2 regions of the Advenella sp. EE-W14 genome follow, and region 1 is predicted to be linked to the other one. Evidence: predicted binding sites of a transcription regulator. Region 1 holds the regulator's gene; the other holds the start of a gene.
What was found. Region 1 encodes sigma-54, which starts transcription at its own class of promoters, with help from an activator protein. Its sites were predicted from a motif close to TGGCANGNAANCTGCTTT; they were not measured.

Region 1 (15,241 bases):
GCAACTGGATGAGGCCATTCAGAACATTTTGCGTGCCGTGGCCGAAGACCCCGATTCCAATCCTGACCTGGTTTATGCCGATAAAGACAGGGAAGAAGAAGATGACGAGTATCCGGAAGAAAAGCCGCACCCGGTGCTGGAAAAGGTGACCTTGCGTCGCCGTACTTTTCCTTTGCTGGACATGCTAAGGGCCGCCAGGGCTCAAGGCAAGGAAGTGGTGTGGGAAGTGGGAAGTGCCTGGTAAACGATTAATCTCGCTAAACGGTTAACATTTACCCATTAAAAAAAACCCAAACAACCGGGGGTATCCGGTTGGTTTGGGTTTTTTAATGTTTGCCGTTTTGTCTGGTCTTGAGCCTGTTTGGTTCAAAAAGCTGGTTTGCCCCCAGTGTATGGGATCAATCAGGACAATTGCCTGCCCGTATGTTTAATACGGGCCTGGCAAGACGGGCTTATCAATTTCAGGCAGTCGCAGCCTCAACGTTTTCTTCTTTGGCGCAGTTGGCACCTTGCTGAATATGACGGTTGACGGCACTTAACACGGCCTGGAAGGAAGCAGTCACGATGTCTTTGTGAACACCAACCCCGAAACCGGTGGCAGAGTCGCCCAGACGCAGTTCAACATAGCAGGCGGCCAGTGTTTTCTCACCAGAACCAATGGCGTGTTCATGGTAGTCCATGAAGCGGATAGGCAGATTCAAGGCATTGATAAATGCAGAAATGGCACCATCACCCTTGCCACTTGCCTTGACGACAGTGCCGTTGTTTTCCAGTTCCACTTCGATGCTGAACGTTTCATCATCAGCGCCTTCCGGATGGCTGTTGATCTGGTGCTTGAGCAATTTCCAGGGTGAAGTCTGTTCCAGGTATTCTTTCTCGAAGATCTCGTAAACGGCATTGCCATTGACTTCGGTGCCCGTTTCATCGGTCACGCGCTGGATGGCGCGGCTGAATTCAATTTGCAGGCGACGGGGCAGGTTCAAGCCCTTTTCCTGTTCAAGCAGGTAAGACACACCACCTTTACCAGACTGGCTGTTGACACGGATCACGGCATCGTAACTGCGGCCCAGGTCGGCAGGGTCAATAGGCAGGTAAGGTACTTCCCAAATGCCGTCAGGGTCTTGCTGCGCAAAGCCTTTTTTGATGGCATCCTGGTGAGAGCCTGAAAAGGCGGTAAAGACCAGGTCACCGGCATAGGGGTGACGTGGATGGACAGGCAATTGGTTGCAGTATTCGGCGGTACGGCGGACTTCATCAATATCGGAAAAGTCCAGGCCGGGATGGATACCCTGGGTGTACAGGTTAAGTGCCAAGGTAACCAAGTCTACGTTACCGGTACGCTCACCGCTGCCAAACAAACAGCCTTCAACACGGTCGGCACCGGCCATGACCGACAACTCAGCGGCGGCAACGGCAGTACCGCGGTCGTTGTGGGGGTGTACGCTAACGATAATGCTGTCGCGGTTGTTGACGTTTTTGCAGAACCATTCAATCTGGTCGGCGTACATGTTGGGGGTGGTGGATTCGATGGTCGCAGGCAGGTTGAAGACAATTTTGTCTTCAGGGGTGGGTTGCCATACTGCTGAAACTGCGTTACATACTTCCACGGCAAATTCGGGTTCGGTGGTGCTGAAAACTTCGGGTGAGTATTCATAGCGCCATTTGGTTTGCGGATATTTAGCCATGGCTTCCTGTACCCAACGTGTACCCTGAATGGCCACTTCTTTCACTTCGTCTTTGCTCATGTTGAAAACGATTTTGCGGAAAGCGGGCGCACAGGCGTTGTACAGGTGAATCATGGCGGTTTTTGCACCAGCGGCTGCCTCGGCAGTCCGTTCGATCAGGTCTTGACGGGCCTGGGTCAGGACAATAATGGTGACGTCATCGGGAATCAGGTTTTTCTCAATCAGAGTGCGCACAAAGTCGAAATCGGTTTGTGATGCGGAAGGAAACCCAACCTCAATTTCTTTGAAGCCAATGGCCACCAACTGTTTGAAAAAGCGCAATTTACGCTCAACGCTCATGGGCTCGATAAGAGACTGGTTGCCATCACGCAGGTCGGTGCTCATCCAGATTGGAGGAGCGGTAATGGTTTTGCTGGGCCATGTACGTTCGGAAAAATCCTTGACGAACGGTTTGAAGGGAACGTATTTTTTTGCTGGGTTGGAAAGCATCATAATGCACCTGTTTGATATGAATCCCGGTGCTGGAACTGGCGTTTGCCTGTTTGTTGGCCCGGGATATTACAATTTAATAAAAATCCGGGTGGCTAATACAGGGCTGCCGAACTGCCACGAATGCTCTAGGCTCGGCAACCGAGCGCTAGTAGTAGAAGAGAAGAGAGTGCGCAAACCAACAAGCCGCCGTTGCAACTTGTAGTAATTTGAGAGGGATTGAAAGTTTGCGTTTTCATAATGACTTTATTATGAGCATGAAAGGGGGGTAAAGTCAAGAGATTTTTTCGTTTTGGCCAAGCTCAGGAATAAAATTGTGTTGCAGGAGTATTTGTTGTTCTTTGACTTGAGCCAGTTTGTAAACACGTCCGCTACGTAATTCACTGAGGGTTTCTTTTAAAGTGATGAATTTGATGGGTTCTGTGCGATCACTCCAGGCCCAGGCCAGCACTTCCTTGCCTTCCGGAGAAAGCTGATTGATAAGCGGGTTGATTTTTCGTGGGGGAGGACAGTGTTCACCGGCACGTCTGATGCTTCCACTTAGCCAGCTGCTTAAGATTATATAAAGGATAAGGCTGCCTAGCAGAACCAGGCCCCACCAAATATAATTGTTTATACTGTTCAGGTAGGTAACCAGTTGATCGCTGAAGGCTTCCAGTCCGGCGTAATCCTGTTTTTTGCCAAAATCAATGATTTTGCGGGCAAGGAAAATCCAGACAAGTACCGAAAAGGCAATGACCGTGCTACGTAAAATAATTTGTGGCATTGCCAACGTCAGGAGGGTTTTGCTGAGTACTGCGGTATCATTTTTATAAGCCGCTGGTTTTTTTTGTTTCATAAAGAATTTTTAATATGCGTCAGGCGTTAGAGTTAAAAACGGGCCAGCAATTGGTCATGACCCCTCAGTTGCAACAGTCATTGCGATTGTTGCAGTTTTCCGGTCTGGATTTCCAGGTTGAGCTGATGCGCGCCATTCAGGACAATCCGATGCTGGAGTTAGTAGATGATAACCAGATATCGTCTGAAACACCAAATTCCGAGCTGTCTTATGCTGAGGTTTTACAACAGGATTGGGATCAGCGTAAACCTGCCGCTGCCAATTCCGAGGATGATGATTTCTATCCTGAAACCGCAACCAGTGTGAGCCTGGAAGCGTATTTGCGCAGTCAGTTGGGGACAACCCATGCCATGGAGCGTGATATGCTTCTGGTTGATGTCCTGATTGATGAACTGGACGAAAATGGCTATCTGCATACACCGCTGGAAGAGGTGGCCGGATTTTTTGAGGCTGAGCATGAGGTAACCATAGAGGAGCTGACGGTGGCGTTGCGTTTGTTGCAGTCGTTCGATCCTCCGGGTATTGCGGCCCGCAGCCTGTCAGAATGCCTGTTATTGCAGCTTTCTCGTGAGTTAAGTCCTGAACCTGATGGCAAAGTATTGGCCTGCGCCAAAAAAATTTGCGCCAATGCCCTGGATGCGCTGGCAGCGGCCGATATGGCTGCCTTGCAAGCGGTCACCGGTGCCGATATTACCCTGATTCGCCAGGCCCATGGTTTGATTCAGGGGCTTGATCCACGGCCAGGTAAAGCCTGGAGCACGCCTGCAGCCGATTATGCGGTACCTGATGTGTTGGTGAGAAAAATCAATCATGAATGGGTTTTATCCCTTAATCAGGGGATTTTGCCAAAGGTTCGGATTAATGCCGAATATGAAAGCATGATCAGGACCCTGGGTAAAAAGCAGGAAAGCAGTCTGAGTGAACAGCTAAGTCATGCAAAGGGTTTTTTAAAACAGGTCAATCACCGTTTCAGCACCATTCTGGATGTTTCCCGAGTCATCATGAAATATCAAACAGCCTTTCTTGAAGAAGGTGTGTCTGCCGTACAACCTCTTACCTTAAAAGAAGTGGCACAGGAGCTGGAGATTCATGAGTCAACCGTATCCCGGGCCACCACGCAAAAATTCATCGCCACTCCGCATGGGGTATTTGAACTGAAATATTTTTTTGGATCGGGTGTAGCCACCGAGTCTGGTGAGCATACCTCGGCCAAGTCGATTCAGTTGAAAATCAAGGCGCTGGTCGAGGCTGAAGATGCCAAAAAACCTTTGTCCGACAGTAAGTTGTGTGATTTGTTGATGGCGGATGGTTTGTTAATCGCCCGCAGAACAGTGGCTAAATATCGTGAAGCCATTGGTATTGCACCGGCTTCCAGAAGAAAAGCTCAGGCTCTTCTGAAAGGCTGACTGTTTTTTTTAAGAAAAACAGGGAAAAAATATTGCGAAAAAAATAAAAATAGATGATAATGATTCGCATGTATATTTGTATTTGTAATGCCATCACAGAAAAAACCGTTATTGAGGCAGTCAATAACGGAGCGTCAACCCTTGGTGATTTACAGACCGAGTTAGGTGTTGCATCGTGCTGTGGTTGCTGTGCCCAGACTGCCAGCGAATATCTTCCGAAAGATTCAGCCTCTAATGCAGCAAATCAAGAGTATGTGAGCGAGTCACGCAGCCGCAAGGCACTTGTGTCCACGGCACTCTGGTAGGCAACGTATTGGAAAAATCCGGTGTTTTCGCATAAGCTTCCTTTTGCTCAGGAAAAGGAAGCTTATGTCGTATTCATTTTGGTAAATCTGTTTCGTAACCGCTTCCAATATATAATGGAAGCCTGGGGGCGGTGTTGTTTTTGCATACCGGAATCCCATTGAGCAAACTTGAAAAAGGAAGGGTTATGAAAGGCGATAAAGAGGTTCTTAAATACCTGAACAAGCAATTGACCAATGAGTTAACGGCGATTAATCAGTATTTCCTGCATGCCCGCATGTTGAAAAACTGGGGCTTTAATGTGTTGGGCAAGCATGAATATGAAGAGTCCATCGAAGAGATGAAGCATGCCGATGCCCTGATAGAACGTATTTTTTTGCTGGAGGGATTACCCAACCTGCAAGATTTGCATAAGTTGCGCATTGGTGAGGATGTGCCCGAAATCCTGGCTTGTGATTTGCACCTTGAGGTAAGTGCTCATGGAACGCTTACCGAAGCGATTGCCCATTGCGAAAAAGTGCGCGACTACGTTTCTCGTGATTTGTTCCGCCGCATTCTTGATGATACCGAAGAACATATCGACTGGTTGGAAACCCAAATTGAACTGGTGGACAAAGTAGGTCTGCAAAATTACCTGCAAAGCCAGATGGGTGAAGAATAACCCGCCTTGGCAAGGTCAATTGAATATGCCTGAAAGCAGGCAATTGGTTTAAGTTAAGTAACAAAAAAAATGGCCTGGAAAGTGTTTTCAGGCCATTTTTTTATCTTAACGCTCGGGGCAGTCCTTAACTTTTCCCCAGGCATTGTAGGCGCCACAGTATTGTTCACGAACCTTGCCAAGGCAGGTGGGGCGTTCAAAAAAGCCCAGGGTGCGGCAGTGGGCGACGGCACGATGAAAGGCGGGCTCCCAGGCATAACCGCCACCCGATGTACCCGGTATCGTTGCAGGACGGGTAATGGGCGTGGCCTGTATGGGGGCAGCGTTAATACTACCGCTTGCCGTACCAATCGTCACGTTTGGATTGTACTGGCTGCTGGATGCCGTCAGGATATCCGATTTTTGTGAAGGATCTATTGCCCAATCTATGGCAGTGGGTTTTTCAGGAACACCTTGGGCACCACTCATAAGGGGTTGTTGGGGCTGACGCAGTACGGGACGTCCGAACTGGTCAACCTGTGGCGGCGGATCAAACTCGCTAACGTTGGGTATATTGGCAGTGGTGGGCGTATGTGCAATAAGCCATTCGCCAGCCTGGATTCCGCCCCATGTGGCCAGCCCGGCAAATATCAGTAAAGAAATGAATAAAAAACGCCAAGACATTAATAAATTACCCTTTATTGATGAGTGGTTCATTTTAGCTGTTTTCCTAGAACACCTGACCGGCATGTTCACGCATTGCGTGAAAATTAATTTCAGGATTCAGTTCCTGGGCAACACGAAGCTGGGCAGGAGAAGTAATCAGAAAAGCCAGCGCATCAACCACATCGTAAGCGATATGGGCAGCATTGCTGTCCATGAATTTGCGCAGTGCTTTTGGATTGTCACTGGTTACCCAGCGTGCCATGGTATATCTAGATGGCATTAAACGCGCTTCCACCCCATATTCGGTTTTCAGGCGGTGAGCAACCACTTCAAATTGTAATTGACCAACGGCACCCAGCAACAGGGCACCACCGGCGGCTTCCGGACGAAATACCTGAATGGCGCCTTCCTCTCCCAATTGGGTGAGGCCGGTACGCAACTGCTTGGTACGCAATGGGTCCTTGACTTCGACGCCCTGGAAGAGTTCGGGGGCAAAGAACGGCAGTCCGGTAAATTGCAGGGTTTCGCCTTCAGTCAGGACATCGCCCAGGTGCAGGACACCGTGGTTGGGAATACCAATGACATCACCTGCGTAGGCCTCATCAAGCAGATCACGGCGTTGCGACAGGAAAGAAACCACGTTGTTGGGACGGATTTCCTTGCCGGTACGGCTGACTTTCAGGCGCATGCCACGTTCAAACTTGCCCGAACTGACCCGCACAAAGGCCACGCGGTCGCGGTGGGCCGGGTCCATATTGGCCTGTACCTTGAAGACGACCCCGGAAAATTTGGGCTCATCGGGTTGCACGATGCGTTCCAGCGCCTGGCGGGGACCCGGTTTGGGCGCCCATTTAACGAGGGCGTCAAGCACCTCTTGCACACCAAAGTTGTTAACGGCCGAGCCGAAAAAGACCGGTGTTTGTTTGCCAGCCAGAAAGGCGTCGTGGTCAAAATCGGGGGTGGCTTCCTTGATGAGGGAAATTTCTTCGTGGGCCTTGTCGAAGGCGGAGCCGAATTTTTCCTGGATCAGTGGGTTGTCCAGGCCTTCGATAAACTCATCGGTGCCGCGTTTTTCCTGGCCGGGACGGAACAGACGCATACGGTCCAGCTGCAGGTCATAAACACCACCAAATGATTTGCCCATGCCAATCGGCCAGGTAAACGGGATGGTGTCCATACCCAGATGGGATTCAATTTCACCCAGCAGGTCCAGGGGTTCACGGACTTCGCGGTCTAGTTTGTTGATGAAGGTGAGAATGGGAGTGTTGCGCGCCCGGCAAACCTGCAGCAGGCGAATGGTTTGCGGTTCAATCCCGTTTGCGGCATCAACCACCATGATGGCAGCGTCCACTGCGGTCAGTACCCGATAGGTGTCTTCAGAGAAGTCCTGGTGTCCGGGGGTATCCAGCAGATTGATGACACAATTCTTGTATTCCATTTGCATGACGGATGACGCAACTGAAATTCCCCGTTGCTTTTCGATTTCCATCCAGTCGGAAGAGGCGTGGCGGCTTGCTTTTCTTGCTTTTACGCTACCGGCGATCTGAATTGCACCTGCGAACAGGAGCAGTTTCTCGGTAAGGGTGGTTTTACCGGCATCGGGGTGGGAAATAATGGCAAAGGTGCGGCGGCGGGCCACTTCCTGCTTGATTGATAAGTGTGACATTAATTAAAAACGGTATATAAGTCACCCGGGATGGGATGATAAGGCAACAGATTGATGGATGATTCGGGGATTCGTGCAAAAAACATTGGTAGAATGCCAGAAAATGTTGTTTATTATAATCTTTATCGGTATTTTTTGTGAAAGAAAAGGGTTGCAAAGGCTAAGTCATTATGGCAAACAGGAAAATTAAAATACAGGACTTTCTTTCCAATGTTCCCCTATTTAGCGAACTGGAACCGGCCGAGCTGGATGCCATCGCGTTGGGAACCACCGAAATGCAGGTCAGGCGCGGCGAAATTGTGTTTCAGCGTGGTGAGCCTTGTCTGGGCCTGCATGTGCTTATCTATGGCCAGATCAAACTGTCAGTGGTTTCATCACCCGGCAATGAAAAGGTGGTCAAGATCATTCGTGCCGGTGACAGCTTTGGTGAGGCGCTCATGTTTATGGGCAAGAACTATATCGTGACGGCACAGGCGCTGGAGGATTGCCTGGTGCTGCATGTCAGTCGCAATGTGATTAATGCCGAATTGGCCAAAAGCCAGAATCTCACCTTCAATATGCTCAAGGGGCTGAGCCAGCGCTTATATGGCCTGATGGAAGACGTCGAGTCCTATTCCCTGCGTTCAGGCGCACAGCGGGTGATTGGTTATTTGCTTAAGCACGATCATTGTGAAAACGGGGAAACCATTACATTAAGCACCAGCAAAGCTATTATTGCTTCGCGCCTTAACATTACCCCGGAACACTTTTCGCGTATTTTGCTCGATTTAAGCACGCATGGCCTGATCAAGGTAAAAGGAAAGGAAATTACCATTCTGGACATGCAGGGGCTTATTGATTTTTAAGCGGTTTTTTTATATTGTTTGGCAAGCCGGCGGTAGATGCTGACGGCCCCCAGCAAATTGAAAAACAGCATGCCTGCCGAGATCAGCAGTAACAATGCCGCCAGGGTGACAAAGCCGGGTATTTGCCAGGCTGCGGCGAGCATGGCCGGCACGGTCAACAACTGCACCCAAAACTGGCGCATGGCCCTGGCTTCGGGCAAAATATCTTTTATTTTGGGCACGGCGCCCGAACGGAACGGGACGATTTCCTGGCTGTGCAACAGGACCAGGAAGGGCACAATTTTGTATAACATGCCATTAATGGCGGAATAGGCGCAGCCCAGAATAAATAATATGCCCAGTGACAGCTCCAGTTGCGGCAGGCTAAACTGTTGCAGTAGCGCTAACAGGATGCAGCTGCCAAACAGGCTGGCCAGTGACAGCCGCCAGAACAGGGTGGTGACATCGGGTTCGGGCCGTTTGCGGCCTTTAAGTAAAATGCCGGTCTGGATGGTGAAAATAATGGCCAGCAGGGCCAGCATAAAAACCAGTATGGTTTGAAGCATATCCGCATGCAGGCCAAACCACTCAGAAAAAACAGTCCAGAGCAGCAACACGACAAAAAGCACCGGCAACAGGCGTTGCGTCATGCGGGCGGGATAAATTTCCGTGACCTGAAACAGGGGTATGACCTGAAAGCTGATGCCCATCAGCAAAATGGCGACCCAGCCGGCCAGGCCCCACAAGGCATGCAGGTTGGTCAGGGCCACCAAAGACAGGTTCAAGGGGTGGATAAAGGCATAGACCAGGGTGAAACCAAGCATAACCGTGATGGTCAGGCTGGCGACGCTATAACGTATTGCCAGAATGGACGCCCTGGCTTTTTCCGCCTGCTGTTTGCGTGACAGCCAGAACCCAAGATTAAGTGTAAAAATGAAAATGGCCAGACCACTTCCCAGCAGGGTGGCCGCCATGATGAAAAGCGGGTTGGAAAGGGTAAGGAAGGCACCTGCCAGGATTAAAGTTCCGGTTCCCAGCAGCAGGAAGACAATCAGACCCAGTAGATCTGGCCATGGAATCTGGATGCGGAAGGCCACCGGCAAGAGCTGGATTAATGAGCCAGCCATGCTCATGGTCAGAATGCCCAGCGTGAAAAGATGGGTAACACTTAACATGACCGGTGACCAGCGACTTGACCAGGCATCGGGGCCGGAAAACAGCAATACCAGGGCCGCCAGCATGGCAAACAGCGGGGCAGCCAGAAAAAAACGCATGGGCGCCATCAGACCTGGCATGCGCTCGAACGTTAAGGCACGTTGCATTAGGCCTTTTTCCAGATGATTACTTCATAAGAGTAATCAGGCTGCTTGCGGATGCTGTATTCGAATTGCTCGCTTTCAAGAATGCGAAACAGGGGAATGGGTTCACGGTCTATCAGGATGCACAGGCGTTTTTCACCATTATTGATTTGGGGTAATAATTCCAGGACCCGTTCCATGGGTTCAGGAGGGGGTAAACCACGTACGTCCAGCTGAATATCATTATTCATGTTTAATCCGTAAAAAGGGCGGTTGGTGAGCCTGTCGGGGAAAGCGTTAACCGTGCTGACAGGCATTATGTAGATACATATCAATATATTATCAAATTAATATTGATGCCTTGCTTTTTCTTGATTTTGCTCAAGGTTATGCAAGGATCGTGGTTGTTATATTCAACCATTATTCTTTGCTTGATTTCAAACCTCAATAAAATTCAAGATTAAACCAATATGTCAAGTTTTATGTCAATTAACGGTCATGGTCAGCCAGAATCCGCGCAGCCTGTCATAGAGTTGGTGTGTCCGGCCGGCAGCCTGCCCGCCCTGAAAAATGCCGTGGATAACGGTGCAGACTGTGTCTATCTGGGGTTCCGGGATGCCACCAATGCCCGCAATTTTGCCGGGCTTAATTTTGATGATGCCGCCATACGCGAAGGGATCAGCTACGCTCATGCACGCGGTTGCCGGGTGTTTGTCGCCCTTAATACGTATCCCCAGCCCGGCAGCGCCGGCTTATGGACACAAGCCATCGACCATGCTGCCGGCATGGGGGCAGATGCCCTTATTATGGGCGATCTGGGTTTAATGGCTTACGCGGCTGATAAATATCCTGATCTGCACCGGCATTTGTCGGTACAGGGCTCGGCCACCAATTACGAGGCGATTGCTTATTACCAGCAGCAGTTTGGCATTACGCGGGTTATTTTGCCACGGGTGCTTTCGCTGGCCCAGGTAGAGAGGGTGGCAGAAAGCACCACGGTGGAAATAGAAGTCTTCGGTTTTGGCAGCCTGTGCGTCATGGTGGAAGGGCGTTGTGCCCTTTCTTCTTATGTCACGGGCGAATCACCCAATACGCATGGCGTGTGTTCGCCGGCCAAGGCGGTGCGCTGGCAACAAACCCCCAAGGGGCTTGAGTCACGTCTTAACGGTGTGCTGATTGACCGCTATGGCGATAATGAAAATGCCGGTTACCCCACCTTGTGCAAAGGCCGGTTTGATGTTGAAGATGAAAATTATTATGCCATTGAAGAACCCACCAGCCTGAATACGCTGGAAATTTTGCCCCGACTGGTGCAGCTGGGCGTGCGTGGCATCAAAATTGAAGGTCGCCAGCGCAGTCCGGCCTATGTGGGCCAGGTCACCAAGGTATGGCGCCAGGCAATTGACAACTGCCTGTCCCAGGCGCAACGCTATTCAGTCAGGCCCGAATGGATGGCCAGCCTGAATAAAGTGGCTGAAGGGCAGCAGCATACCTTGGGTGCCTATAGTCGTCCCTGGAAATAGTTCAATTATCAAATATATTTGCATAAAGGTATTCTTGTGAAAATCGCACTGGGACCCATACAGTATTACTGGTCACGCAATGAAGTCGTGTCTTTTTACGGAAAAATGGCCGAAAGCGCCGCACAAATCGTGTATCTTGGGGAAACGGTCTGTTCGCGCCGCCATGAACTGCGCCTGCCCGACTGGCTGGATATTGCGAAAGACCTGAAAGCGTGTGGAAAAGAAGTGGTTTTGTCCACGCAAACCTTGCTGGAAGGCGAAAGCGACCTTAAAACCCTAAGAAAAATTGCCACCAATGACATGTTCATGGTGGAAGCCAATGACATGGGCGCAGTGCATTGCCTGCAAGGGCAAGGTTTTGTGGCGGGTCCTTTTTTAAATCTGTTCAGTACGCCATCCCTTGAGTTGCTGGTCAAACAGGGGGCCAGGCGCTGGGTGATGCCGCTGGAAATGGGGCAGGCCGGCCTGGCCAGCATTCTGGCCGAAAAACAGTTTCCGGTAGAAACCGAAGTGTTTGCCTACGGCCGTTTGCCACTGGCCTTTTCAGCCCGCTGTTTTACCGCCCGCAACCGCAATCTGCCCAAAGACAATTGCCAGTACGTGTGTATGGAACACCCCGATGGCCTCATGATGAAAACCCGTGAAAGCCAGCCTTTCCTGGTGCTTAACGGCATACAAACCCAGTCGGCGCTGGTGTATAACCTGTTGGCGGACATTGACAGCATGCGTGAAACGGGCGTGGATATTGTCCGGATCAGCCCGCAATGGCGCGATACCGACAGAATTGTTGAGCTGTATGATGCCGTTATTAATCACCGCATGAGTGTGGCCGATGCCATGGCACAAATTGAACCTTTAATGCCTGAAAAAGGCTGCAATGGCTACTGGCATGGCAAGCCGGGGCTTGAACAGGTGGCGGCGTAAGCCATTATTGACCCTTGTTCCCACGCTCCTGCGTGGGAACATACACCACCATATGCATTCCCACGCAAGCGCGTGGGAACGAGAAAATTTCAGGCGCCTGAACGCTGAACACAGGAGAAGTACGCTATGGACAAACCTTTTTTGCTTCCACCGTTTGTAAAAACGGTTTTTTCAAAACTGCCGTCTTATCCCGGCACGTTTTTCTTTGTCAACGGGCTTAACCTGTTATTGAAAAAGCATTTGCCTGAAGATGTACTGGCCCGTCTTGAAGAGAAAAAACTGCGCCTGGTGGTAAAAGATGCCGGCATTGCTTTTGACTATAGCTGGCGCAACCGTGCGTTTGTGGCCTGTGGCAGGCATCCTGATGAGCCCGACCTGATCATTTCTTCAAGCTTATATGATTATTGGCAGATGATACAGCGCAAGGAAGATCCTGATACTCTTTTTTTCAGCCGTCGCATGATGATAGAAGGCGATACCGAGCTGGGCCTGATGATTAAAAACACGCTGGATGGCATTGATTTATCGGTGCTGTCGCCCGAGCAGGTATTAAAAAAACTGCCCGGCATGCAAATCATTGGTCGGCTGGTCAAGCCTGCCAATGATAATGATGCTAGGCATTCTTCTTTAACGTAAAGCGCGTAAACATGGCCGATACCTGCTCAACCAGTGATTCAGACGGGTATCCTGCCAGACTGGCATTGTTCAGGACGGCATCGTTGCAACCCTGGTCACGAAACAGTTGCCAGACATAATTATTCACCTTCATTTTGGCCAGGCTTCTGGCCAGTTCCAATAAGTCTTCTTCGGGTAGCAGCAGGGGGTGCAGGGTGGTGCGCAGTTCGTAGTCGACCCCGCTGGCCAGCACTGCCTGTAAACAGGCCAGGGCCTGGTCACCACTGCCGGCAAATTGCGTGATATGGGCGTATTTGTTGAATGTGGCCTTGATATCCAGACCCACCCAGTCCACCAGTGGCAGCACTTCTTTAAGTCGTCTTGGGTAAATGCCGGCGCAGTGCAGGCCGATTTTATAACCCAGTGCTTTTACTTGCTGCATGGCTTCTTCCAGGGCAGGGTCTATGGTGGGTTCGCCACCACTGAATACCACCGCATCAATCAGGCCGGCCCGCCGTTTCAGAAACTTCATGATGTCGCCCCAATCCAGAGGATTGTCGGTTCCCCGTTCCTGCAAATGCGGGTTATGGCAGTAGCCACAGCGCCAGGGGCAGCCTTGCACAAAAAGCACGGCGGCCATCTGGCCGGGGTAGTCCGAGGTGCTGAAGGGGGTCATGCCCCCAACCCTGAGTGAAGAAACGGGTGCTGCGTCAGGAATCAAAGGCGGGCCTCTTTTTCGCTGAAGTATTTTCTTTCATGAAATTCGCCTTTTTTGCCAATATTGAATGAAGAAACCGGGCGGTGGTAGCCCATGACCCGGGTCCAGATTTCGCATGGCTGGCGCTCGTCGTCGCTCAGTGTGATATTTGCAGGTTTGTTCATGAGGGTATTTTTCATTTCTATTCCTTTAAGATTAAATTTGTTTGGATTGGGCTGGTTTGGGTTAAATGGATCTATGCGGCTTCTTTCAGTTTTTTCTGAATCAGTTCATCGTCGCATTTCGGGCAGAATTTATGGCTTCCGCCCAGGTAGCCGTGCTTGGGACAAATGGAAAACGTGGGCGTCACGGTGATGTAAGGCAAATGAAAGCGGCTTAAGGCACGCTTGACCAGGTTGCGGCAGGCATCTGCAGTTGACAACGGATCAGTCATGTACAGGTGCAGCACGGTGCCGCCGGTGTATTTGCGTTGCAGCTCGTCTTGCCTTTCCAGTGCCTCGAAGGGGTCGTCGGTGAAACCCACCGGCAGCTGGGAAGAGTTGGTGTAGTAGGGCATGTCCTGGGTGCCGGCCTGCAGAATGTCGGGGAAGCGTTTGCGGTCTTCTTTGGCAAAACGGTAGGTGGTGCCTTCGGCAGGGGTTGCCTCAAGGTTGTACATGTGGCCGGTTTCTTCCTGAAAGACCAGCATTTTGGCGCGGATATGATCCAGCAGGCGGATGGCGAAGTCATGCCCCCATTCAGACGTAATATCATGTTCGTCATGGGTGAAGTTGCGGATCATTTCATTAATGCCATTCACCCCCAGGGTTGAAAAGTGGTTGCGCAAAGTACCCAGGTAACGCTTGGTGTAGGGGAACAGACCGTTATCCATGTGTGTCTGGATTTCCGTGCGCTTCAGTTCCAGGCTGGTTTTGCCCAGTTCCATTAGTTCGTCCAGCCGCTTAAACAGGGCGGCTTCATTGCCGGCATATTGGTAGCCAAGGCGGGCGCAGTTAATGGTAACCACACCCAGGGAACCGGTTTGTTCTGCCGAGCCGAACAGGCCATTGCCCCGCTTGAGCAGTTCGCGCAGGTCCAGCTGCAGGCGACAGCACATGGAGCGGATCATATTGGGCTTGAGCTCGGAATTAATGAAGTTCTGGAAATAGGGCAGGCCGTATTTGGCGGTCATTTCAAACATCAGTTCAGCGTTGGGGCTGTGCCAGTCGAAGTCTTCGGTAATGTTATAGGTGGGAATCGGGAAGGTGAACACGCGGCCTTTCTCATCGCCCTGCATCATGATTTCAATATAGGCGCGGTTAATCATGTCCATTTCTTCCTGCAGGTCACCATAGTAAAACGGCATTTCCTTGCCAGCGATAAGGGGCGTTTGTTCACGCAGGTCTTCGGGGCAGACCCAGTCAAAAGTCAGGTTGGTGAAAGGGGTTTGTGTGCCCCAGCGTGAAGGCACGTTCAGGTTATAGATGAGTTCCTGCATGTATTGCCTGACGGTGGGGTAGTCAAGTTTGTCGACCCGGACATAGGGTGCCATGTAGGTGTCGAAAGAACTGAAGGCCTGGGCACCGGCCCATTCGTTTTGCAGGGTGCCCAGGAAGTTCACGATTTGCCCGATCGCGCTGGACATGTGCTTGGGCGGAGAAGATTCCACT
Region 2 (15,867 bases), on a different contig from region 1:
GAAAATTAATCCGATTGTGTAGGCAAAATATCCACGCAAGCATCTTTACCGGGTTTTATGTCTTCTTTATCGCTTGTTTCACATACCGGCCCAGTCACGGCCACACGCACCCGAACGACAGGACAAACAATGACTTTGCGCTGTTAATCCATTTGCTGGCGATAGCTGATGGCTTCCGAAAGCGAGACCATATCAATTTCATCTTTGCCAGCCATGTCGGCAATGGTACGGGCCACCCGCAAAACCCGATGCATAACCCTGACAGACCAGCCAAATCGCTGGCATGCCTGCTGGATAAGCTGGCTGCAGGCACTATCCAACAGGCAGTATCGGCCAATATCGGCTGCATCGAGGTGTGCATTAAGCTTGCCTTGCCGGTCTTGCTGGGCATGCCGACAATGTGCCACACGCTTCTTCACAACCACCGAAGGCTCGGCAGCCTGTGCCGTATCCCAATTTCCCCGAAAAGGATGCACCGTAATTTGCATATCAATCCGGTCCAGCAAGGGGCCCGACAATTTACCTTGGTAGCGATTGATTTTTTCAGGGGTGCACACGCAAGGTTTGCTGGCATGCCCAAGATACCCGCAGGGACAGGGATTCATGGCAGAGATTAATTGAAATTGTGCCGGATACACGACCGAACAGCTGGACCGGGTAATACAAATCTCTCCTTTTTCCATTGGCTCACGCAAGGACTCCAGGGCTTTTCTGTCAAATTCGGGCAATTCATCCAGGAACAGAACCCCATGGTGAGCCATACTGATTTCCCCTGGCTTTGGCTGTGCCCCGCCCCCTATCAGGGAAACCATGGAAGCCGAGTGATGCGGTGCCCTGAACGGCCTTTGCATGGACATGTGCACTTCACGCTGCGACAGACTTTGCACCGCTGTCACCTCAAGCAACTGCTCACTGGACAGGGGCGGCAATAACCCGGGCAAGCGTTGCGCCAGCATGCTTTTACCCACCCCCGGTGAACCCGACATAAGCAAACCGTGACCACCCGAGGCGGCAATTTCCAAAGCGCGACAGGCCATTGCCTGACCCTTGACATCGGACAAACAAGGATAATCCTCTGTTTCTTTACAGGACATTTCTCGGGCTATTTCATACTCGGGATGGGCGTCTCCAGCCAAAAAATCAGCCACCTCTTTCAAGGTTTTGGCGCCCAATACGTTCAGCCCCTGAATATGCGCCGCGACCGCAGCATTTTCTTTGGGCAAGACAAGAACCGCATCCTTGATTTTTTGCCGATACACCGACAGGCCGATCACCAAAGGAGCCGCAACCGGCATTAAAGTGCCGGTTAATGAAAGCTCACCCGCGAAAACCGTTCTGGACAACCTGTCTGCCGCCTGCTCGGGAGGCATGATAATTTGCCCGCTGGCCAGCAAGACACCCAGGGCAATTGGCAAGTCGAACCTGCCCGAATCCTTGGGCAAATCTGCCGGTGACAAATTGGCGGTCAGGCGACCTGCCGGAAACTGATAACCGCAATTGCTTAACGCCGAACGCACACGCTCACGACTTTCTTTTACACCAGTACCTGGCAACCCCACAATATTGAAAGCGGGCAAACCCGGTGCAACATGAACCTCTACCCGCACCTCTGGCGCATGCATGCCCGCAATCGCACAGCTTTTTAGTACCGCCAATGTCATAAACACTCCCGCAACAGCCCTGTATTATGCGGGCGAAAGCCATTAAAAAAGGCCTGATGAGGCCTTTTTGTCTATCGTTGAAAGCACGATGATTATTTTTTTTCTTCAAGTGCCTTGACCTGGGCTTCAAGGGTGTCGATGCGCTCACGCAATTTGTCAACCATGGCCACCTGGATATCGAACTCTTCACGAGTCACCAGATCCAGTTTGGAGAAACCTTGAGACATAAATGCCCTTACATTCTTCTCAATATCGGCAGCGGGACTTTTGGCAATAAGTTCCTGCATGTTTTTTTGAAACTCTTCGAAAATTTGATTACCGCTTTTCATGGGGCACCCCTGAGTAAAAATATATATTTATAGTGAGATGAATCATTATAGATAATATGGATAAGAATAAACCGGCTCAGTTTAATAAGCCCTCATTTTTTTCAGATAAAGCAACAGCAGATTGAAAAAAAACGGGCATTCGCAGCTGAAATGCCCGTTTTGATCAATCATATTAAGCCATTTACTGAGCAGGCTTGACTTCTTCCTGGACGGCATCAGCGGCTGTGCTATCTGTAGAAGATGTTTCCACGATACTGGAAACTTCCTCTTTCACTGACTCAGCTGCTTCAGTGGTCGCATTACTCACAGACTCCACCACATTTTCGGTAAGGGTCTCGGCTTTTCCTTCAGCACTTACCGCTTCTTCCTTGACGCTCTCAACCACGCCCTCAGTGGTGGCTGCCGCTTTTTCTTCCGTACCTGTTGTAGCTTCCTTGACTGATTCAATCACGCTTTCAGTCGCTGCCTTGGCCTTCTCTTCAGCACTAGCTGCGGCTTCTTTCACAGACTCCACTACGCTCTCGGCAGTTGCCTTGGCTTCCTCTTTGGCAACTTGGGCTGCGTCAGACAAGCCTTGAGCCGTTGCCGCTGCATCTTTTTTCAGGTTTTCAGTGGCAGTATTAACGGTTTCAACCACGCTCTCAGTGGTTTCCTTAACCGCATCCACAGCCTGCTGCCCTGCTTCCTGGACGGTTTCCACAGCAATATTCGTAGCCTCTGTCGCTTTGGTGGCAACCTGATCACCCCCTGTTTTTGTTTCCTGATCGCACCCGGCCAGTACAAATGCCGAAGAAACGACCGCCAGCATACTTAATTTGGACAAAGAATATTTCATACATGCTCCTAAAAAAAAGAAATATTTAACAGTATCGACCAACACACAAGAAAAAACAATGATTCACCTCTATGTCATTTCATTTTGTGATGTTTTTTTTATCGCTTTGACCATTCTTGACAGACTCAATCGCAATTTAAGATTTTTGCACCATGATGGATCACGTTTTGCACCAAAAAGAAACTTGACGGACATATTTTACACATGATTTTTTGGCACGGTTTTTGCTTAATCACTATTGAACCGATATTTCTCATTTCGAAATATTAAATTTTCACCCGCAATGGAGACTACCGTGAAATTGCTAACTGCCATTATTAAACCTTTCAAGCTGGATGAAGTCCGAACCGCCCTGGCCGAGATCGGCATACAAGGCATGACCATCACCGAAGTAAAAGGCTTTGGACGCCAGAAAGGTCATACCGAACTGTACCGTGGTGCGGAATATATTATTGATTTTCTGCCCAAAATCAAGCTTGAAGCCGCCATTGCCGATGCCATGGTCGAACAGGCTATCGAAACCATTTGCCAGGCTGGCACGACAGGAAAAATCGGAGATGGCAAGATTTTCATCACCGATCTAGAACAGGTTGTCCGCATTCGTACCGGTGAGGCTGGCGAGGCCGCACTTTGAATTAAATTTCATCAATAAAAATAATGATTTATACAAAACCACACTCATTATTTGACTTTAAAGGATTTCATCATGGATAAAGCCGATCTCGTCTGGGTCAGCATTTCTACAATACTGGTTCTGTTAATGGTCGTTCCTGGACTGGCCATGTTTTATGGCGGACTGGTACGCAGTAAAAACATTCTGTCTATCATGAGCCAGGTCCTGGTCACCTTCGCTCTTGTCATTATCCTCTGGTTTGTCTATGGCTATTCATTGGCCTTCACCGATGGCAATGCGTTTTTTGGTGGCCTGGGTCGACTGTTTTTCTCTGGAATGTATGACATCGGTAACGATACCTACGCCATGAATGGCAGTATTCCCGAGCTGACCTTTGCCTCCTTTCAGGCCACTTTTGCCGGCATTACCTGCGCACTGATTATTGGTGGATTTGCCGAACGCATCAAATTTTCCGCCGTCCTGATTTTCATGGCCATATGGATGACATTTTCTTATGTACCGGTTGCCCACATGATTTGGTCATCGACCGGCCTGCTGTCTGGCGCAGCACTGGACTTTGCCGGTGGTACCGTCGTGCATATCAACGCTGGTGTGGCTGCCCTGGTTGCCGCCTATATGGTTGGCCCACGCCTGGGTTACGGTAAAGAGCCCATGCAACCCCATAACCTGACCATGACCATGACTGGTGCTGCTTTGTTATGGGTGGGTTGGTTCGGTTTCAATGCAGGCTCTGCCCTGGGTGCCAACACACAAGCTGCCCTTGCATTCTTCAACACCTTGCTGGCCACCTCTGCTGCCGTCATCGCCTGGGTACTGCTTGAGTGGAAAACCAAAGGAAACCCCTCTTTGCTGGGTGCGGCATCAGGCGCTGTCGCCGGTCTGGTCGGTATTACCCCCGCCGCTGGCCTGGTCGGTCCCGTTGGTGCCCTGATTATCGGTTTCATCACCAGCGCTTTCTGTTTGTGGGGTGTTAATGGTCTGAAACGTGCCCTGCGTGTCGATGACTCTCTGGATGTGTTTGGCATCCACGGTGTCGGAGGTATTATTGGCGGATTGCTGACCGGTATTTTCAATGCAAAACCCTTCGGTGGCCCTGGTCTTGACACTGTCAGCGAAGTTCCTTACCAAGTATGGCTCCAGCTTGAAGGCATGCTGATCACAGCAATATGGTGTGCGGTGGTTACCTTCGTCGCCCTGAAAATTGCAGGCTTCTTTACCCGCGGCATCCGGGCTGAAAAAGACTCCGAACGCCAAGGCCTGGATATCAGCTACCATGGAGAACAAGGCTATCACCTCTAATCGCAGATAAGCTCTGCTTGCACTCGCGCCATTCATATAAAAATGAGTGGCGTTTTTTTTGAGTTTGATTAATCATTTTTATTGAGTTTGATTAATCACAAAAACTTATTCCCCACATTTTGAAAGCAGACCGTTTATTGATATGGATCAAGAAAGATATTCAAATAAAAGGCAATATACATAAATTGATTGAAATCATTAAAGATGCATATAAAATACATCTTATTGATATCGCCTTAAATTTTAAAGCATGACACAAAACCTTGACCCCCTTCTCATTAAAAATCGCAAGTTGCTTCCTATCGTTCAAGGGGGCATGGGTGTTGGCATTTCAGCCAACAAACTAGCCAGTGCAGTAGCCCGCGAAAATGCCATCGGCACCATTGCCAGCATCGATTTACGTCACCTGCACCCCGATCTTTTAGCGAAATCCAAAGAAATCCCCGTACAAGAAAACTACGACAAACTCAATCGCATTGCCCTTGATCGCGAAATCAAGGCCGCCAAGGCCCAAAGCAATGGCCAAGGCATGATTGCCGTCAACGTCATGAAAGCGGTATCCGACTACTCGGCTCTAATTACACAAGCCTGCGAGTCCGGTGCCGACGCCATTGTCATGGGTGCCGGTCTGCCACTTGAATTACCCGATCTGGCTGCCGATCACCCCAACGTTGCCCTGTTCCCCATCCTGTCAGAATCGCGCGGCATCAACATTGTGCTCAAGCGCTGGATGAAAAAAAACCGCCTGCCCGATGCCATCATTATCGAGCATCCCAATCATGCCGGCGGCCACCTGGGCTCTCCCAGCATGACAGACCTCAACAATGACCGTTTCAGTTTCAGAAGGGTTCTTGAAGAAACGTCGCAGGTTTTCAAACAACTGGGGCTTGAAAACGAAAAAATTCCACTTATTCTTGCTGGCGGCATGGCCAACTTCAAGAAAATCCAAACCGCCCTTAAAGACTGGGGCGCCAACGCGGTTCAGATTGGCACCGCTTTTGCCGTTACCCAGGAAGGCGATGCCCATATCAACTTCAAGAAAACGCTTTCCGAAGCCAAGGAAGAAGATATTGTGGAATTCATGTCCGTCGCCGGCCTGCCTGCCCGTGGCGTTCTGACCCCTTTCCTGAAAAAATACCTGAATAACGAACAAAAACTGCAGGCCAATGCCAAGGCCGATCCTCGCCGTTGCGTACAAAGCATGAACTGCCTTAGTGTGTGCGGGCTACGCGATGGCATCAGTAAAATTGGTCAGTTCTGCATCGACCAACGCCTTTCCGATGCCTTCAATGGTGATGTCCGCAAAGGCCTGTTTTTCCGCAGCAAAGATCCACTCCCCTTTGGCGACCAGATCCGCACCGTTTATGAAACCATTCAGTATTTCCTGACCGGAAAAAAACCGGTCATGCCAGGCTAAACCTGTTTATCTAACCGGCACAGACCGGCCCTTCCTTCCTCAGTGTTCAAAATTTAGACCGGTTTAAAACCGGTCTTTTTTTTCACACTTAGATCTCAAGGGCAGCCAGGTCTATGTATTCGGCGTGATTAAGTGCCGTGGCAATTTTGCTTCTCAAGGCATTGGTATGAGAGGTGCGCACTATTTTTTTTACGTCAAGCAATTGCTGCGGGTGCATGGAAAACTCGGTCAGGCCCAAACCCAACAATAACCGCGTGTAACGGGATTCACCCGCCATTTCACCACATACCGCCACTGCTTTACCGGCACGCTCTCCGGCCTGTATGGTTTGGGAAATCAAACGCAAAACAGCCGGGTGCATGGGATCGTATAAATCCGAGACTTCGTTATCAACCCGATCAATAGCCAGCGTATACTGGATCAGGTCATTGGTTCCGATAGAAACAAAATCAAGATGCTTCAGGAATGGTTCTATGGCAATCGCAATGGCCGGTATTTCAACCATGGCACCCAATTCAATGTCGTCTGCGTACGCATACCCCTCTTCGACAAGCTGGTTTTTGGCAAATTCAATCGCCTGCTTGACCGAATGCAACTCATGCATATGAGACAGCATGGGAATCAGGATCCTTAATTTCCCATGCACCGAAGCCCTAAGCAAAGCTCTTAATTGTGTCTGGAACATTTCGGGACGTGACAGACAATATCTGACAGCCCGTAACCCCAAGGCCGGATTGGCGGCAACGGTGGCTTCACCATCGAGGGTTTTGTCTGAACCGATATCCAATGTTCGGATGGTAACAGGCTTGCCCTGCATGGTTTTCAGAACATACGAATAGGCTTCGTATTGCTCTTCTTCATCGGGTAAGGTTTCCCGGCCCATAAACAGGAACTCACTACGAAACAGTCCAATCCCATCCGCCCCAAGATTCATGACCTCATCGGCCTCGTGTGGCAATTCGATATTCGCCTCAAGCTTGATCTTTTTACCATCAAGGGTAATGGCTGGCTCATCCTTGTGTACAATCAACTCGGCACGTTCCCGTATATACGCATCCTGTTTTTGCTGGTATTCGGCCAGGATAGGTTCGGACGGATTGACAATAACGATACCGGCTTCACCATCGACAATCAACATGTCTTTATCACGCACCAGACTGCGAATATTGCCCAAGCCAACCACGGCAGGGACATTCATGCTGCGGGCAACAATGGCCGTATGTGAGGTTGCCCCGCCCAGATCGGTCACGAAAGCGGCAAAACGGGCCCCACGCAATTTCAGCATGTCAGCAGGAGAAATGTCATGGGCCACAACAATGGATGAATTAATATCCAGATCTGGCGACATATCGGGCAACAGGGATGATCCCATCCCTGATAAAACCCGCAACACCCTTTCAATAACCTGATTGACATCGGCGGCACGCTCACGAATATATTCATCTTCCATGAGCGAAAATTGATCCGCCAGCAATTGGCCCTGGGTACTTAACGCCCATTCGGCATTGTACTGGCGACTGGCAATGATTTCGCGGGTTTGTTCTGACAGCATGGGATCGGAAACCAGCAAGCTGTGAACATTTAGCAAAGGGGTCAGTTCTTTGGGCGCATCGGGCGGCAGATTTTTAATAATATGCTGCAGATCGTTGTAAACCGTTTCAAGCGCAGCATCAAGACGGGCACATTCCTGCGGGATATCATCAGTGGCAATGCGGTAGTGTGCGACTTCCAGGGTGGCTGCACCCATAATAATCGCACGACCAATGGCAAACCCTCGGGCCACACCCTTTCCACGCATGAGCATCACAGCGGTTGAAGGGGCGATATCCTTTGATTCTCTCATATGCAGGCCCAATCTTTATGTTTACTCTGGCTCACCAAATTTACCATTGAACAAGGCCTCGAGTTGCTGTAATGCTTCGGCAGCATCATCACCCGTTGCCTCGAGTGTAACGGGCGTACCCTTACCGGCCGCCAGCATCATGACACCCATAATGCTTTTGGCATTGACGCGCTGCGCTGCACGACTGATAAATATTTCGCTGCTGAAAGAACTGGCCAGCTGCGTTAATTTTGCGGCAGCTCTGGCATGCAATCCCAACTTGTTGCTAATAATAATTTCTACTGAAGCCATAATTCATTCTATACGTTAATAACCGGAATTCATTGACCTTTGACAAGATCAATACATTTCATGCCCTTTTTGCCACCCTCAAAAACCGCTTCGCATAATTCTTCCAACGGTTTCTCACGATAACGAATGGCATTCAGAATCATGCAGGCATTGGTGCCCGAAAGAATATGCGCCTGAATACCGGCATTTTGTAAACGCTGTACCGCCCTTGCTCCAATATTGGCGGGTGTTGCACCACCCAAATCCGCCAAAGCCAATACCGTATGGTTTTGACCGGCCTGGTTTCTTAACTGCTCTGTAATTTCCACAACTTTTTGCTCAGGATCCACATCGGGTTCTATATCAAAGAACACAAAGTTTTCCAGATCACCATAGACATGGGTTGCACAATCGTGCAGGGCAGATGCCAAAGGCACATGGGCAATTATTGCTATCACAGTCATAAGCAACCTTAGGCAGATAAAACCGCTTTTTCAAGCGCTTGGGCGAAGTGCGCCGCCACGTCGAAACCGGTTTGCTCGGTAATCTCAACAAAACAGGTTGGGCTGGTTACATTAATTTCGGTTACGTAATCACCAATAACGTCCAATCCTACCAGTAACAAGCCTCTTTGCCGTAATACAGGCGCAATCGCCTGTGCAATTTGCAGATCGCGATCAGTGAGTTTTTGTGCTACTCCACGCCCGCCTGCCGCCAGGTTGCCCCTTGTCTCACCGGCCAGTGGAATACGTGCGAGCGCATAAGGAATGGGTGCACCATCAATAAGCAGAATACGCTTGTCACCATTGGTAATTTCCGGAATGAAGCGCTGCGCCATGATAGTACGGTTCCCTTCCTGAGTCAGCAACTCGAGAATCGCATTTAAATTTGCTTCATTCTGGAGCACCCGGAAAACACCACTACCCCCCATGCCGTCAAGCGGCTTGACAACGATATCCTGGTGCTGGGCGTGAAACTGCCTGATTCGTGACATATCACGGGTTACCAGGGTAGGCGCGGTAAATGCTGAAAACTCGGTAATCGACAATTTTTCAGGATGATTACGGATGGCCGCCCCGGAATTGAATACTTTAGCCCCTTGATGCTCGGCATATTCCAGCAGATGCGTTGAATAGACGTACTCCATGTCAAATGGAGGGTCTTTGCGCATTATGGTTGCGTCAAAATGCACCAATGGGAATTCATGACCTTCAGAAGTATAGGTCCACCACGCATTACCATGCAAATTGGCATTTTCTTCAATCTGAATGGTACGTGAGCGGACAAAAACCCGACCGGTTTCGATAAACAGGTCCCCCTGAAGGGCAACACTGATCGAATGACCGCGTTTTATCAAAGCACGCATCATGGCGACCGATGTGTCTTTATATGCTTTTAACAAGGGCAATGGGTCTATGATGAATAATACGTGCATTGTTATACTTCCAAAGAAACTCCCGCCGGTTAAAGCGGGATATATTGAGTCATAAAAACTGAATGACCAGGTTTATTCGGTCTTGCCGCCTGCCGCTTTTTTGCGCGGCGCAAGCACCATTACCATTTGACGTCCTTCGAGCTTGGGCATGGCCTCGACCTGGACCGTATCGCCCAGATCTTCCCGAATTCGTTCTAACACGCGCATACCCAGTTCCTGGTGTGCCATTTCACGTCCACGGAAACGAAGTGTTACCTTGGCTTTGTCACCATCGTCGATAAAACGACGCAGGTTACGAAGCTTGACCTGATAGTCACCTTCATCGGTGGCAGGACGGAACTTGACTTCCTTGACCTGAATCACTTTTTGCTTGGCCTTGGCTTCTTGCTGACGCTTTTGCTCCTGGTATTTAAATTTACCGTAATCCATCAAGCGACAAACAGGAGGCGACGCATTAGGCGCGATCTCGACGAGATCGACGTCTGCCTGCTCAGCCATGCGAATGGCTTCAAGTGTTTTCACAACGCCTAACTGCTCTCCTTCGAGGCCAATCAGACGAACTTCAGGAATGCGTATTTCAGCATTTATGCGATGGGATTTTTCGGTTGCGATGTTAACAACTCCTTAAAAAGATAATAAATTACGCCTTGACATCTTGACGTAAAGCCACGTCAGTGCGAAGACGCGCGACGAAATCATCGACAGATAGTACACCCAAATCAAGGTTGCCACGACCACGAACGGCCACAGCGCCATTTTCCTGTTCTTTTTCACCGACAACCAGGATGTAGGGTACTTTCTGCATACTGTTTTCCCTGATTTTACGAGTGATCTTCTCATTTCGCAAATCAGCGGAAGCACGGAAGCCTTCCTTGGTCAGGATAGCCACGACCTTGTTGGCATAATCGGAAAATACTTCCGAGATGGGGCATACCACTACCTGCTCGGGGGCCAGCCATGGTGGCAAGGCACCCGCATAGTTTTCAATCAACATGCCAATGAAGCGCTCAAGGGAGCCCAGAATGGCCCGGTGCACCATGACAGGCGCACGACGCTGGTCGGAAGCATCGACATATTCAGCCCCCAAACGTACCGGCATGGAAAAGTCCACCTGAACGGTACCACACTGCCAGTGACGGCCAATGGCATCTTTCAGGGTATATTCAATTTTAGGGCCATAAAAAGCGCCTTCTCCGGGAGAAATTTCAAATTCGCAACCAGAACGACGCAGGCTTTCCATGAGAGCTTCTTCAGCCTTGTCCCAGATGGCATCATCCCCAATACGCTTTTCAGGGCGGGTAGCCACTTTATACAGGACATCGGTAAAGCCAAAGTCACGATAAACTTTTTGCAACAGGGCCGTAAAGTTGGCGCATTCATCTTGCAACTGGTCTTCAGTACAGAAAATGTGACCATCGTCCTGGGTAAAGCCACGTACACGCATCATGCCATGCAGGGAGCCTGAAGGCTCGTTACGGTGACACTGACCAAACTCACCATAGCGGATGGGCAACTCACGGTATGAATGCAAGCCTGAATTGTAAATTTGGACATGACCGGGACAGTTCATTGGTTTAAGCCCATAAACCCGATTTTCGGATTCAGTGGTGAACATGTTTTCTTTGTAGTTATCCCAGTGTCCGGTTTTTTTCCACAGGGACAAGTCCAGAATTTGGGGTGCCTTGACTTCCTGGTAGCCGTTCTCAATGTAAACATTGCGCATATACTGCTCGACCTGCTGCCAGATTCTCCAGCCTTTGGGGTGCCAGAAAACAAGACCTGGGCCCTCATCCTGAAAATGGAACAGATCCAGCTCTTTACCCAGCTTGCGATGGTCCCGCTTCTCGGCTTCTTCAAGCATGTGCAAATACTGGGCCTGCTCTTCTTTGGTGGCCCAGGCGGTACCGTAAATACGCTGGAGCATTTCATTGTTGCTATTGCCACGCCAATAGGCACCGGCCACTTTCATCAGCTTGAAAACTTTCAGTTTGCCGGTTGAAGGCACGTGTGGGCCGCGACACAAATCGATGAAGTCGCCTTCACGATACAGACTGATAGGCTCATTGGACGGAATGGAGGCAATGATTTCAGCCTTGTAATGCTCGCCCTGCTCTTTGAAAAAGGCCACTGCATCATCACGCAGCCACTCTTCACGGGTGACCACCTCATCTTTTTTGGCCAGTTCCTGCATTTTCTTTTCAATTTTCTGCAGGTCTTCGGGCGTAAAAGCACGCTTGTAAGAGAAGTCGTAGTAAAAGCCGTTATCAATCACGGGACCAATGGTAACCTGTGCATCGGGAAAGAGCGATTTTACGGCATAAGCCAGCAAATGGGCGGTAGAGTGACGGATAAGATCCAGGCCTTCAGGATCTTTGGCAGTTACGATGGACAGTTTTGCATCTTGTGTAATGACATAACTGGTATCTACCAGCTTGGCTGGTTCAGACCCTACCGCCACCTTGCCCGCCAAGGCAGCTTTACCCAGGCTGGGCGCGATAGTCGTAGCTACTTCACCTACGCTGACCGGATCGGTGAATTGGCGCTGGGAACCATCTGGTAAAGTAATCTGAATCATTTAAATGCCCTAATAAAAAATAAAAACGCGACTAGTGTATAGTCGCGCTAAGGATGAGACTGCTGAAAAAATTCACAATATGAAACTCTCACGATCGCGACTAGAAATTTTAGGTTTCCATTCTCGTAGTTCGTGCAGTTAAGGATCTCATTTATTTCAGTCTCTACCAAATACAATAATTAATTGATTCTAACATTTTCTGTGTTTTGGCATAATAAAAGCCGTGTTTGCATGGAAAAAACATCCTCAAATGTTGTAAAACAGACCAAACTCCGTCATTTTCACCTATTCCAATTATTGACAGGCCTGGCAAGCCATAGACACCCCGTGCGTTTATCCGCATATCCGGACAGGTTACAAAATAACGTATATGACAAAACTGTTAAACCATTACAGCACTAATCTGGGTTACAATTTAACCCATTGTTTATCCTCAATATTTAGACTCATGCAACCCTTCAAATCCATTCGCCTTGGTTTCTGCCTTGCTTTTTTTTGCCTGTTAAGCGCTTGCTCAAGTTTGAATACAGGTAACAATGGAATGAGTCACCTTCAAATTACACAAGATACGCGTGGCGTCGCACTTACTTCTCGCGACAGTGATTTGTTTATGCCCGGCTCAGCCACTCTTTCCTCCAATGCACCCCCCTATTTGAACAAAGTGGCTGAATTGCTTAAAGAACGCCCTCATCGCAAAGTACTGATCGACAGCATTTCTGAAAATGCAGGCTCAAGCGAGCTGAATCAGGAACTGCAGGAAGTACGCTCTTTAACACTCATGAAAGCGCTAACCGACCGCGGCATCGACAAGAGCCGTCTGGCCTACACTCCCCCCAATGCCTATGGCAGCCAAACGGGAACGAATAGTGACAATCAATACAAAACCAAAATCATCATTCTGGGCGAAAGCACCAGTGAAATGAATGTCAGCACTATTGAACGTTTCTTTGATGACCTTTACAAGTTTGGCAATAATATTTTCAATTAATCCAGCCTGGCCTGGATCCCATTAACCCATTTAATCTTCACTTTCAAGTATGGCTAAACCAATTATTTCAAATACCATTCTGGCCATTGTGGCAACAGGTGTGCTTTTTTTCATTGGAAAATCCGTTTATGACGTTTTTACCCGCGCCCACGTCAAAGGCATGGAAAACAGCCCAATGCAAAACAGCACCCAGTCCGGCCCTACTGTCTCAGGCACCATCCAGCCGCCTGAATTAACGCAGCCGGTGCCGACAGAAAACCCGACCACTTTACCCGCTGAATCCAGTAAAGACCCTTTAAACCAAAACCAAGCAGCCGAAGCCAACGTGCAGGAGCCCGGGGTTAACGTCACTGCCCCAGAATCACAAATCCCCACCATAGACACACCACCCGTTGCCGAGCCCGAGGCAATACCCGAAACGACTGAAGAGCCCCACGCACTTAAACTCAACCCGGATCTCAAACAGGCTATCCCACCCGTTCCACTGGCCCCCCCCAGTCCTTTTCCCACACCGGCTGCACCAGCCTCTAGTGAACAACTGTTTGAAGCCACGGACAGCCTACAAGACAATACATCAGGGGCAGCCATTAACAACAGTTTCCCTGCACCGCTAAGCAATTTCCCTGCACCAGGCGCCGCACCGGCAATCACCCCCGAACCGCCTCCTTTCGAGATCGATGAAGGATCACCCTTTAACAATTTCCCAGCCCCCATCAATAGCGGCAATCCCAACCCGGGCAATATCAATACGGTCAACCCCGAGTTTGATCAACTGCAAAACCTGCGTCAACAAAAAGAACGCCTTCGCAACGACCTGGGTTTTTAAACCATCAAATCCGCAGGCAATAAAAAATCCAGATTTTCATCTGGATTTTTTATTTCTAGCCAACATTAAAATTTGAGTATTTCAATACTTTAATGCTTTACCGGACTGTCAACACTGGACGGTGTTTTACCTGCCGCCAGTGCCTCTTGAGCCAGTTTGGCAATTTCCGCTTCTGACAATGGTGTTGGCAAACGCTCCAGGGCAACCTCAAGAACACGATCAATCCAACGCACAGGAATAATTTCCAGCTGATTTTTCACGTTGTCTGGAATCTCAGACAAGTCCTTGACGTTTTCCTCGGGAATAATGACCGTTTTGATACCACCACGATGAGCCGCCAGCAGTTTTTCTTTCAGCCCACCGATGGCCAGCACCTCACCTCGCAAGGTGATTTCACCGGTCATGGCAACATCCGCCCGCACTGGAATGCCTGACAAGGCAGATACCAAAGCGGTCGTAATGGCAATACCCGCAGAAGGACCATCTTTAGGCGTTGCGCCTTCGGGAACATGGATATGAATATCTTTTTTCTCGAAGATGCTATCGGCAAAACCCAGCCTGTGGGCACGCGACCTTACCACCGTGCGCGCAGCCTGCATGGACTCTTTCATGACATCACCCAAAGAACCGGTATGCTGGATAAGCCCTTTACCAGTCACAGCAGCAACCTCGATCGTCAAGAGATCACCACCCACTTCCGTCCAGGCCAAACCAGTTACCTGGCCAACCTGGTTTTCTTTCTCGGCCATACCAAAGAGGTATTTACGCACACCCAGATACTGCCCAAGGTTTTCATTAGTCACAACAATAACGGGCGCAGTCGCTTTGCTGGCAGCCGTTTTGGACGTAGACTTGGCACCCATAAGGATTGCCTTGATGACTTTTCGGCAGATTTTGCCCAGCTCACGTTCCAGTGCCCGCACACCCGCTTCACGTGTGTAATAGCGAACAATATCACGTACCGCACTTTCCTCAATCTTAAGCTCACCCTCTTTGACGCCATTGTTTTTCATTAACTTTGGAATCAGGTGATCAAGGGCAATATGTACTTTTTCATCTTCGGTATAACCTGACAGATGAATCACTTCCATACGGTCCAGCAAAGCGGCAGGGATATTCAGGGAGTTGCTGGTAGCCACAAACATGACATCAGACAAATCGTAGTCAACTTCAACGTAATGATCCTGGAACGTATGATTTTGTTCTGGATCAAGTACCTCGAGCAGGGCAGAAGATGGATCACCACGGAAATCCATACCCAGTTTATCGATTTCATCTAACAGGAACAGCGGGTTGCGAACACCCACCTTGCTCATGTTTTGCAGAATCTTGCCCGGCATTGCGCCGATATAGGTACGACGGTGACCCCGGATTTCAGCCTCATCACGAACACCACCCAAAGCCATACGAACATACTTGCGATTGGTGGCACGTGCAATAGACTGACCCAGCGAGGTTTTACCCACGCCCGGAGGGCCTACCAGACAAAGGATTGGTGCCTTGACTTTATCAACGCGTTGCTGCACCGCCAGGTATTCAATAATGCGCTCTTTAACCTTTTCCAGACCATTATGATCATCATTCAGAATCTTTTCGGCATTTTCAAGCGAAGTATTGATGCGGCTTTTTTTCTTCCAGGGCAAGCCAATCAGGGTATCAATATAGTTTCTGACAACTGTTGCCTCAGCGGACATCGGAGACATCAGCTTCAGTTTTTTAAGCTCGGCATCAGCTTTGGCTCGTGCCTCTTTGGGC

Region 2: the regulator sigma-54 is predicted to act here: its motif matches at 3,039-3,056, upstream of HCX92_RS07095 (P-II family nitrogen regulator).

Annotation. Positions count from the first base shown of each region.
Region 1 covers NZ_JAAVNG010000004.1:268-15,508, forward strand. Annotated here, with positions in the region: gene HCX92_RS00915 (DUF1840 domain-containing protein) at 1-244, shown strand, start outside; gene leuA (2-isopropylmalate synthase) at 462-2,174, opposite strand; gene HCX92_RS00925 (hypothetical protein) at 2,449-3,012, opposite strand; gene rpoN (RNA polymerase factor sigma-54) at 3,027-4,418, shown strand; partial or broken gene HCX92_RS00935 ((2Fe-2S)-binding protein) at 4,487-4,678, shown strand; gene bfr (bacterioferritin) at 4,909-5,382, shown strand; gene HCX92_RS00945 (hypothetical protein) at 5,488-6,042, opposite strand; gene HCX92_RS00950 (peptide chain release factor 3) at 6,089-7,690, opposite strand; gene HCX92_RS00955 (Crp/Fnr family transcriptional regulator) at 7,861-8,535, shown strand; gene HCX92_RS00960 (hypothetical protein) at 8,532-9,836, opposite strand; gene HCX92_RS00965 (DUF2249 domain-containing protein) at 9,836-10,063, opposite strand; gene HCX92_RS00970 (peptidase U32 family protein) at 10,295-11,335, shown strand; gene HCX92_RS00975 (U32 family peptidase) at 11,372-12,259, shown strand; gene HCX92_RS00980 (SCP2 domain-containing protein) at 12,386-12,895, shown strand; gene HCX92_RS00985 (anaerobic ribonucleoside-triphosphate reductase activating protein) at 12,873-13,550, opposite strand; gene nrdD (anaerobic ribonucleoside-triphosphate reductase) at 13,592-13,771, opposite strand; gene HCX92_RS00995 (ribonucleoside triphosphate reductase) at 13,828-15,241, opposite strand, start outside.
Region 2 covers NZ_JAAVNG010000008.1:313,295-329,161, reverse strand. Annotated here, with positions in the region: gene HCX92_RS07110 (YifB family Mg chelatase-like AAA ATPase) at 144-1,661, opposite strand; gene HCX92_RS07105 (accessory factor UbiK family protein) at 1,754-1,990, opposite strand; gene HCX92_RS07100 (hypothetical protein) at 2,172-2,825, opposite strand; gene HCX92_RS07095 (P-II family nitrogen regulator) at 3,121-3,459, shown strand; gene HCX92_RS07090 (ammonium transporter) at 3,532-4,758, shown strand; gene HCX92_RS07085 (nitronate monooxygenase family protein) at 5,009-6,175, shown strand; gene ptsP (phosphoenolpyruvate--protein phosphotransferase) at 6,264-8,018, opposite strand; gene HCX92_RS07075 (HPr family phosphocarrier protein) at 8,040-8,309, opposite strand; gene HCX92_RS07070 (PTS sugar transporter subunit IIA) at 8,339-8,752, opposite strand; gene gshB (glutathione synthase) at 8,761-9,723, opposite strand; gene infC (translation initiation factor IF-3) at 9,796-10,335, opposite strand; gene thrS (threonine--tRNA ligase) at 10,364-12,298, opposite strand; gene HCX92_RS07050 (OmpA family protein) at 12,840-13,286, shown strand; gene HCX92_RS07045 (hypothetical protein) at 13,336-14,112, shown strand; gene lon (endopeptidase La) at 14,202-15,867, opposite strand, start outside.